One region of the Arthrobacter sp. TmtSoilC79 genome, then DNA from elsewhere that is predicted to be linked to it. Evidence: riboswitches for the same ligand, from Rfam matches in the RefSeq annotation. Region 1 holds a riboswitch; the other holds the start of a gene.
The links. A riboswitch is a leader RNA that binds a small molecule or an ion and turns the genes downstream of it on or off. The one in region 1 is predicted to bind S-adenosylmethionine.
Positions count from the first base shown of each region.

Region 2: another riboswitch for S-adenosylmethionine. It lies ahead of AC6JA3_RS08025 (aminotransferase class V-fold PLP-dependent enzyme); the one in region 1 lies ahead of AC6JA3_RS02740 (DUF1737 domain-containing protein).

Region 1 is NZ_AP046051.1:566,523-570,927, reverse strand. It holds gene AC6JA3_RS02750 (aromatic amino acid ammonia-lyase) at 1-332, opposite strand, end outside; gene AC6JA3_RS02745 (NtaA/DmoA family FMN-dependent monooxygenase) at 332-1,660, opposite strand; SAM riboswitch class IV at 1,826-1,938, shown strand; gene AC6JA3_RS02740 (DUF1737 domain-containing protein) at 1,952-2,218, shown strand; gene AC6JA3_RS02735 (rhodanese-like domain-containing protein) at 2,215-2,625, shown strand; gene AC6JA3_RS02730 (O-succinylhomoserine sulfhydrylase) at 2,626-3,834, shown strand; gene AC6JA3_RS02725 (glutamate--cysteine ligase 2) at 3,936-4,405, opposite strand, start outside.
Region 2 is NZ_AP046051.1:1,729,738-1,734,142, forward strand. It holds gene AC6JA3_RS08015 (metal-dependent transcriptional regulator) at 1-357, opposite strand, end outside; gene AC6JA3_RS08020 (class I SAM-dependent methyltransferase) at 367-1,191, opposite strand; gene AC6JA3_RS08025 (aminotransferase class V-fold PLP-dependent enzyme) at 1,341-2,750, opposite strand; SAM riboswitch class IV at 2,782-2,895, opposite strand; gene hisN (histidinol-phosphatase) at 3,078-3,890, opposite strand; gene rsgA (ribosome small subunit-dependent GTPase A) at 3,945-4,405, opposite strand, start outside.

The sequences.
Region 1 (4,405 bases):
ATGAGCCGGGCCAGGATCACAGCGCGGGCAGCGGAACGGTCCAAGTAGGAGCCCACGCCGCTGTTGTGATACCTGACGACTTGGATTTGATACGCCAGCAGCGACTTCTCCTCCACAGCGGTATCCCTGCCGGATCCAAGCAAAGTGTTGAGCCCGTAGACCCGCTGTCCGGAGGCCGCCGCATGCTCCAGAACATCCCGTGAGCGGGTCATCAGAGTCAACGCATCTTGGTTGAGTTTCACGTGGAACGAGGACTCAGCCGTTAGGGCAACACTCCGCGCGGAAATCGGCGTCGTTCCCAAATGAAGGGCGCGGGGCCCAGCAGAGGCCATCAAAAGTCCAGGAGGTTCTGCCGGAACCCACCATTGCCGTAACTCTTCCTCAACAGGCCACGGCGCCGCAGTTCGGGAGTGAGTTTATCCAGTACCCCATGGACCGTCACCGGATCCACGAAACCGGAAAAGAGGAACCCGTCGCCGCCCACCTCGGAGCCGGTGGACTCAAGGTAGTCGGCAATCTGGCCCACGGTGCCGATGATCGAATCCCCTGCCCCGCCGCTCCGGGCCTGCAGGATCTCACGCAAAGTGGAACCGGGAGGCGCCGCCTTGGCGAAGTGTTCCAAGGTCCCCTGGTTGCTGTTGGTACTCAGTTCCGGCAGTGGAGCATCGAGGTCGAATTGTTTGAAGTCGATCACCGAAAGATACGAAATGGAGTTGAGCTGGCTGTCGATGTCCCGCTGGGTGAGTTCACGGCGCTGGGCCCGCAAGTCCTCAGCTTCGGCAGTTGAGCCAACCACGGTGGGCTTCAGGACGAAAAGTACCTTGACGTCGTCGGGGTTCCTGCCTGCCTTGGCGGCCTCGGCACGGATGGAGTCCCGGTAGGCCTTCATACCGTCAACGCCGCGGGCCAAGGCAATGGCGACGTCGGCATGGCCACCTGCGAACGCCTTCCCCCGCGGTGACGCGCCGGCCTGCACCAACACGGGTTCTTCAGGCAAAGGCGCCGTGTTCAGGGGACCGCGTACCTTGAAGAAGTCGCCGTGGTGGTTGATCGGATGCACTTTGCTGTGGTCCGCGAACATGCCGGCTTCCACATCCTCAACCACAGCGCCAGGTTCCCAACTCCGCCAGAGCCGCCTGACGACGTCGACGAATTCCTCCGCCTTTTCATACCGGAGGTCGTGTTCGATCTGCTGGTCCAGCCCGTAGTTCTGCGCGGCGAGGTCGCTGCCGGACGTCACCACGTTCCAGCCCAGCTGCCCTTCCGAGAAGTGTTGCAGCGTGGCCAGGAGCCGGGCGGCTGTGAAGGGCGGATAAAAGGACGCGCTGACCGTCGGGACGATCCCCAGGTGCTCGGTGGCGGACAGAAGATACGGGACCAGCGCCAGGGGATCATGCTTGGGCGCGAAGGAGGCATGAGCCAGGGAGACCTCCGCCGATCCGCCGTACGTGTCCGGCACGGTGAGGGAATCCTCAATGATGAAGAGGTCCAAACCGGATTGTTCGAACGCCCGGACTGCGTCCTGGTACAGGGCGGGTTTCTTCCAGTCGTAGCCCAGGCCGTAGCCCGGCGTCCCCCACCCCTGGACACCGAATCCGTGGCCTACAAACCATCCAAAGTGCAGCATGGGCTTGAGTGTAGAACTGCTCTGTCCGTTCACCGCGACCTGATTTCATGCGAAGTTACAGGGGGTCGTACTGGGTCAATTATGCTCCCGGGACGTCACATTTGGTGAGGTCCCGGGCAGCCCCCGATTACGCAACATGACGGCCGGAGAACAGCACGCAAGTGCGGCCCAAGGCCGGTCGATGTTACGTTTTTCTTGAGTAATGAGTACCAGCGCAAAGCCCTGACTTGCTGGTCGGCAACCCTCTCTCCGGCGGGGTGCCTCAGGTGACTACTCGGCGTATCGACAAATTCGAACTGCAAGCGTGACTGAGGAGCACCAGCAATGCCTGAACCCACTGAAGAAAAACTCTCCTACCGCCTGATTACAGGCCCGGACAACCGTGAATTTTGTGAGCGTATCCATAGCGCACTCGCCGAGGGCTATGTGCTCCATGGCAGCCCGGCAGCAACGTTCAACGGCACCACCGTCATTGTTGCCCAAGCCATTGTCCTTCCCGCTGCGATCGCCAACGCTGACGCGGCCGTAGCCAACGCAGTGGACCAGCTTGAGAACTACGACGACGAAGAAGCATTCGAGGGCCACGCATGAGCTACGCAGGTGACCTGACCCCACAGGACGCGTGGGCCAAGCTTGAACAAGGCGCCATCCTGGTGGATGTCCGCACCGAGGGCGAATGGGCCCACATCGGCATCCCGGACACCAAAGCCACGGAGAACGATCCCCTCTTCATCCAGTGGAACCTCGCCGGCGGCATCCCCAACTCCCGCTTCATCGAGGACCTGCAGCAGCAGGCACCCGAGGACGAAGCCGTGGAGCTCGTCTTCATCTGCCGCTCCGGCCAGCGCTCCATCTCCGCCGCGATCGCCGCGACGCGAGCCGGCTTCACGGCCTACAACGTCCTTGAAGGCTTTGAAGGCGAACCGGACCGCTACGGCGAGCGCACCGTAAACGGCTGGAAAAACCGCGGCCTGCCGACGAACCTGGGGACCGAGTAAGTGACATTCAATCCCGACGCCGCCGGCTGGAGCCCTGACACCCAGGCCGTTCGCGGTGGTCTTGACCGTACCAATTTCCAGGAAACCTCCGAGCCGGTTTTCCTGAACTCCGGCTTTGTCTATGAGTCAGCCGCTGCGGCCGAACGTGCCTTCACCGGCGAGGACGAACGCTTCGTCTACTCCCGCTACGGCAACCCGTCCGTGGCCACCTTCCAGGAGCGGCTGCGGCTGCTCGAAGGAACCGAGGCATGCTTTGCGACGGCGTCCGGCATGTCCGCGGTGTTCACCGCCTTGGGTGCCTTGCTGGCTGCCGGCGACCGCGTGGTGGCCGCCCGTTCCTTGTTCGGTTCCTGCTTTGTGATCCTCAATGAGATCCTGCCCCGCTGGGGCGTGGAGACGGTATTCGTGGATGGCCCGGATCTGGACCAATGGCGTGAAGCCCTCTCGGAGCCGACCACCGCCGTCTTCTTCGAGTCACCGTCCAACCCCATGCAGGAAATCGTGGACATCGCGGCCGTCAGCGAACTGGCGCATGCCGCCGGGGCGACCGTCGTCGTCGACAACGTCTTCGCCACTCCCCTGCTGCAGCGCTGCGGTGAGCTGGGCGCGGACGTGATTGTGTACTCAGGCACCAAGCACATCGACGGCCAGGGCCGTGTTCTGGGCGGCGCGATCCTGGGGACCAAGGAGTTCATCGACGGCCCGGTCAAGCAGCTCATGCGGCACACCGGCCCGTCGCTGTCCGCGTTCAATGCCTGGGTGCTGACCAAGGGTTTGGAGACCATCGGCCTGCGGGTAAACCACAGCTCGGCATCGGCTTTGAAGATCGCAGAGTGGCTTGAGCAGCAACCCGCCATCAGCTGGGTCAAATACCCGCTGCTGAAGTCCCACCCGCAGTACGAGCTTGCCGCGAAACAGATGAAGGCCGGCGGTACGGTGCTGACGTTCGAGTTGTCGCCTTCGGCCGGACGCTCAGCCAAGGAGGCTGCGTTCGCCTTGCTCGATGGGCTGCGCGTGGTGGACATTTCCAACAACCTCGGTGACTCCAAGTCACTCATCACCCACCCGGCCACCACCACCCACCGGGCCATGGGTCCGGAGGGCCGGGCCGCGATCGGCCTCAGCGACGGCGTGGTCCGTTTGTCTGTGGGCCTGGAAGACGTGGACGACCTCATCCTGGACCTGGAGAAGGCCCTCAAGCAGGTCTGATCCTGCAGCCGGGGAAGCATCCTTCCTTCCCACCGTGCCGGAGCAGTCAACGCTGCCGGCACGGTGGCGAAGTCCACGGAAGACCGGGGAAACCTGCGGACCTAGGGCCGCCTGACCCTGGCCAGCGTCGGCGCGGGCTCCTTGTGCGCGTCGGCAGAGGTTCCGCGGACCGTCACCTTCGCTGCATGCCCGACGACGGCGGCCAAGGCTTCCGCGGTAGGCGGACTACCCGCCTGGCTCTGACCGCCGTGCCTCCTGTTGGTAAAGCGCACCGCCGCTTCCCGCTGCTCGTGGGCGCCATTGCCCCGATCCAGCAACTCCTGGATGCCGGCCTTGACCAGTTCCAATTCGCCCTGGTCATCCAGGACCGGGCTCACATAATCCACCAACGCCCACACCACTTCCGCTGCCGGACGTGGCCGGAAATCACCGAAATCCAGAAGATCTCCGCGCAGCCCGGCATTGCTGGCCTGCCAACTTGCCATCCGCAGGAGTGCCGTGGGCACCGGGGTGGGCTCAACGCCGTCGAGCATTTCCAGGGAAGCCGTCTCCACCAAAGCCCGCACCAGCA
Region 2 (4,405 bases), 1.2 Mb from region 1:
CATGCGCTCAATGAAGGTATCCGAAACCGCATGCTCCAGCATCTCGGCTTCGTCATGGACCTCGTCCCAGCTATACCCGAGTTCTTCCACCAGGTAGGTCTCGATGAGGCGGTGGCGGCGCACCATGGCCAGTGCAAGCCGCATGCCGGCAGGGGTCAGGCGGATGGCACTGTACGGTTGGTGGTCCACCAGGCCCTGGTCCTTGAGCTTCCGGACCATTTCGGACACGGAAGAATTGGCCACACCAAGGCGCTGGGCAAGCTGGGAGGATGTAATCGGCTTGTCTTGCCACTCCGTATAGGAGTAGATGACCTTGACGTAGTCCTCGATCGAGGAGGAGGGCGTACTGGTCTTCACATCCCAAGCCTACCGTGGAAGGGGTCCGGAGTTCCTGGATGCACGCCACGTCTGGGTCACGTACGGCACCTTGATGGTCTCTTCGGCCACGTATCCGAGGTGCTCGTAGAGGTACCATTCCAGGTTCCCCATCACTTTGGCCCTCGTGGCATCGTTGGCCCGGAGGTAATAGCTCCGGGATTTGGTCAACTCCATGATGTCGTTCGGCGTCAAGGCGTCTTCCCACCGGGTGAAGTGACTTTCCAGGCCGGTGAACTCCGGGCCGACGACTGGCCGGAAGCCAGGCTTGTGGACATCCCCTGCATGCATGATGCGCGAGAGCCGATGTACCCAGGGGACCTCGGTATCCAACTGGTTCCAGATCAGGCCCAAGGTGCCATGCGGCCTCAGGATTCGGGCAATTTCCGTACTCGCTGCGAGCGGTTCGCACCAGTGCCAGGCCTGGGCGACACTGACGACGTCGAATGCTGAGTCCGCCAGTCCGGTTGACTCGGCAGTTCCCTCCAACGCGACGACGTTGGGGTGGGACTTCCGCAGCTGGTCCAGCATGTCGGTGGAAGGATCGACGGCGGCAACGTCCAGTCCGCGCTCCACGAGCAGTGCCGTGAACTTGCCCGTCCCCGCTCCGATGTCTGCGGCTGTCCCGGCTCCTTCGGGAACCAGCCACTCGACGGAGTCCAGGGGATACCCGGGCCGTACGCGATCGTAGTGCTCTCCGCCATCCTGGAAGCTTTGGCCGAATTCATGGCGGCGGTGGGCATGAAGCTTGGGTCCACGTGGTCCGGCCGGTGCGGGAATGGCGGGCCGCCCGTTCGAGGCAGCCGTAGAACGTATCGCCACCAAAGACTCCTTCACAGGCTCGCCAAAAAGGTACCCTACGAATTTACCGCAGCGGACACGACCTGATGCCTCACGTCCGGGAAGCCCACCGGTCCCGATGGAGCGGCTTGCCCCACGGTGATGTCTTAGTCGGCGGTGGCGCTCTAGTCCACGGTGCAGGGAGCGGCACCAGCTGTGCCGGGAGTATTGGGAGCCCACTCGGGGTAGGTGCGGTGGTCATTGGCAGGTACCCAGCGGCCTTCGTCCACCACGTAGTCCCAGCCAAGTCCGTTGTCCTTGAGGTTCTCGATGCCCGCCAGCAGCCTTGTGGCGTCCTCCAGGCGGGAGCCAACGCCAAAGCTTGCACGCAGGGATCCCGAGGGAAGGCCCAGGCGCTTGAGTAACGGGTGGGCGCAGAAGCGGCCGTCCCGGAGGCCAACGCCGTGCTCGGCGGCCAGGTAGGCGGCGACCAAACCGGCGTCGAATCCTTCCACGGAGAAGTTGACGACGCCAATGGTGTCCACGGAGTCGGAGAAGATCCGGTGGACCGTCACTCCGTCAATGGCCTCAAGACCGTCCACCAGGTAGGAGCGGATGGCGGCCTCGTGGGAGTGCCAGGCCTCCTGGTCCAGTCCGGCGAGGACCTGCGTCGCCCGTGCAAGGGTTGCGGCGCCGAGCACGTTGGGGGAGCCGCCCTCGTGACGGGCGGGTCCGGTGGCCCAACTGACGGAGTCCAGTCGGGCTTCACGGACGGCGCCTCCACCGGCCAGGTGCGGGGTGCCGGCGTCGAGCCAGTCCGGACGGCCCACCACTACACCGGCACCGAAGGGCGCGTACAACTTGTGGCCCGAGAAAACGATGTAGTCGACGTCGGCTTCGGTGATGTTGATCCTGCGGTGGGGCGCCAGCTGGGCTGCATCCACCACGATCCTGGCGCCGTACTCATGTGCCAGAGAAGCGAGTTCGGCTATCGGGAGGATCTCACCGGTGACGTTCGAGGCACCGGTGACAGCAAGCAGGCTGACCCCGCCCTGCGCCAACTCGGCACGAAGCTTGTCCAGCGTGGCAGTCAATGTGGAGGCCGCTACCACGCTGCGGTGCGGTACGCCTTGCCAGGGGAGCAGGTTGGCGTGGTGCTCGATGTCCAGGTAGAGGACTTCGCCGGAGAACCGGCCATCGGTCTGCGGAAGGCAGCCGGCCAAAAGGTTCAGGGAATCGGTGGTGTTCCGCGTAAAAATGACGGAATCGTCCGGGCGCCCACCCACGAAGTCGCGCACGATGTTCCGCGAGTTTTCATAGACCGAGGTACTGATCTGTGAAGCATAACCAGCGCCGCGGTGCACGCTGGCGTAGTAGGGCAGGACCTCGTTGAGATATGCAGAGACGATGGTCAGCGCCGGAGCCGATGCTCCATAGTCCAGGTTGGCGTAACGAACGTGGCCGCCTTGGATCAGCGGGGCCTGCAGCTCGGCGCCTGTGACCGCGGCGAGCGGGCGGATTGCAGCAGCTGCCGGTGACGGGGCTTCTTCGACAAAGGAAGGAATGGCGTTGGCATCGAACGTGACGGTACTCATGGGACCTCATTCAAGAGGGACCCCCATAGGGGATCCGCGCTTGCCGCATCCGTTCCGGACCGGCCGGGTCGTCACCCGGGGCACCCCACCGCGAATGGAGGGTTGCCGGCCAGCAAACCGGGGTTTAGCGCTGGCACTCGTGACCTGTAAAAAAGGTTAGGGCACCTCCAGCGGCCCTCCAAAGTCGCCGCGCAATGTTAAGCACTTTGTTACGGCAGGCTTGTAAAACGGAACTTTGACGAAGAAAAAACGGCAGACGCCCACCAAAGGGGGCATCTGCCGTCGAATATTCGCTGAAAGGACCTAAACGTTGCCAGCGGACTGGAACTAGAGGAGATCGTCCAAACCTGGGTTGAGACGCTTGAGTACCTCTGAGTGCAGGATTGAATTGGTCGCCAGTGCGTTGCCGCCGAAAGGGCCGTCCTCGCCTTCAAGGGAGGTAAAGCGGCCACCGGCCTCAGTCACGATCGGGACGAGGGCCGCCATGTCGTAGAGGTTCAGTTCGGGCTCGCAGGCGATGTCCACGGCACCCTCGGCGACGAGGCAGTAGGACCAAAAGTCACCGTAGGCGCGGGTTCGCCAGACGTCCTCCGTCAGTCCAAGGAACTCGTCCAGGTTGCCGCGTTCCTTCCAACCGGACAGGCTCGAGTACGACAACGAGGCATCGGAGAGCTGGGTGACGTTGGAGACCTTCAACCGCGTGGCCGCAGCCAGGGACCGGCCCATGTAGGCACCCATGTCCTTGGCGGCCCACCAGCGCTTGCCCAAGGCGGGGGCGCTGACAACACCCACAACCGGTTCTCCCTCATCAACCAACGCGATCAACGTAGCCCACACCGGTACACCCCGGACAAAGTTCTTGGTGCCATCGATGGGATCAATGATCCAACGGCGCGAGCCATGTCCGGTGCTGCCAAATTCCTCACCCAGGACTGCATCGCGGGGACGCGAACGCGAGAGTTGACCCCGGATGGCTTCCTCGGCCGCTTTGTCAGCGTCAGTGACAGGGGTGAGGTCGGGCTTGGTTTCGATCTTGAGGTCCAAAGCCTTGAAGCGATCCATGGTTTGGGCATCGACGGAATCAGCGAGGACGTGGGCAAGGCGCAGGTCATCGTTGTAGGTGGAAACGGGATGGGTCATGCCACCAAACTATCCTGAAACATTCGCTGCGGGGGGAGGTGAAGCCCCAAACGATCAGTTGACGGTGCCCAGTTCCTTGGTCTCTTTTGCTTCCAACCGTGGGTCCGCACCCAGCAGCCGGCGCAGCGAAGCCAACCGCGCCACACCCGACGGTCCGGCATGGCCCTCGTTCACCCATGAATCCAGTCCACAGTTGATGGCGGTGGCATCGTGCTTGCAGCCCCGTTCGCAAGCCTCGGTTCCAGGCTCGAGATCCGGGAAGGAATGCAGAATCCGGTCCGGATCCACGTGGGCAAGGCCGAAGGACCTGATGCCGGGAGTGTCGATGATCCAGCTGCCGGCCGGGGCGTCGGATAGTTTCAGGGCCAAGGCGGAGGAGGAAGTATGCCGGCCACGGCCTGTGACGGCATTGACGCCGCCGGTGGCCCGCTCTGCCCCCGTCAGGGCATTGACCATGGTGGACTTGCCGACGCCTGAATGGCCGAGCATCACGGTGACTTTTCCGCCGAGGTGGG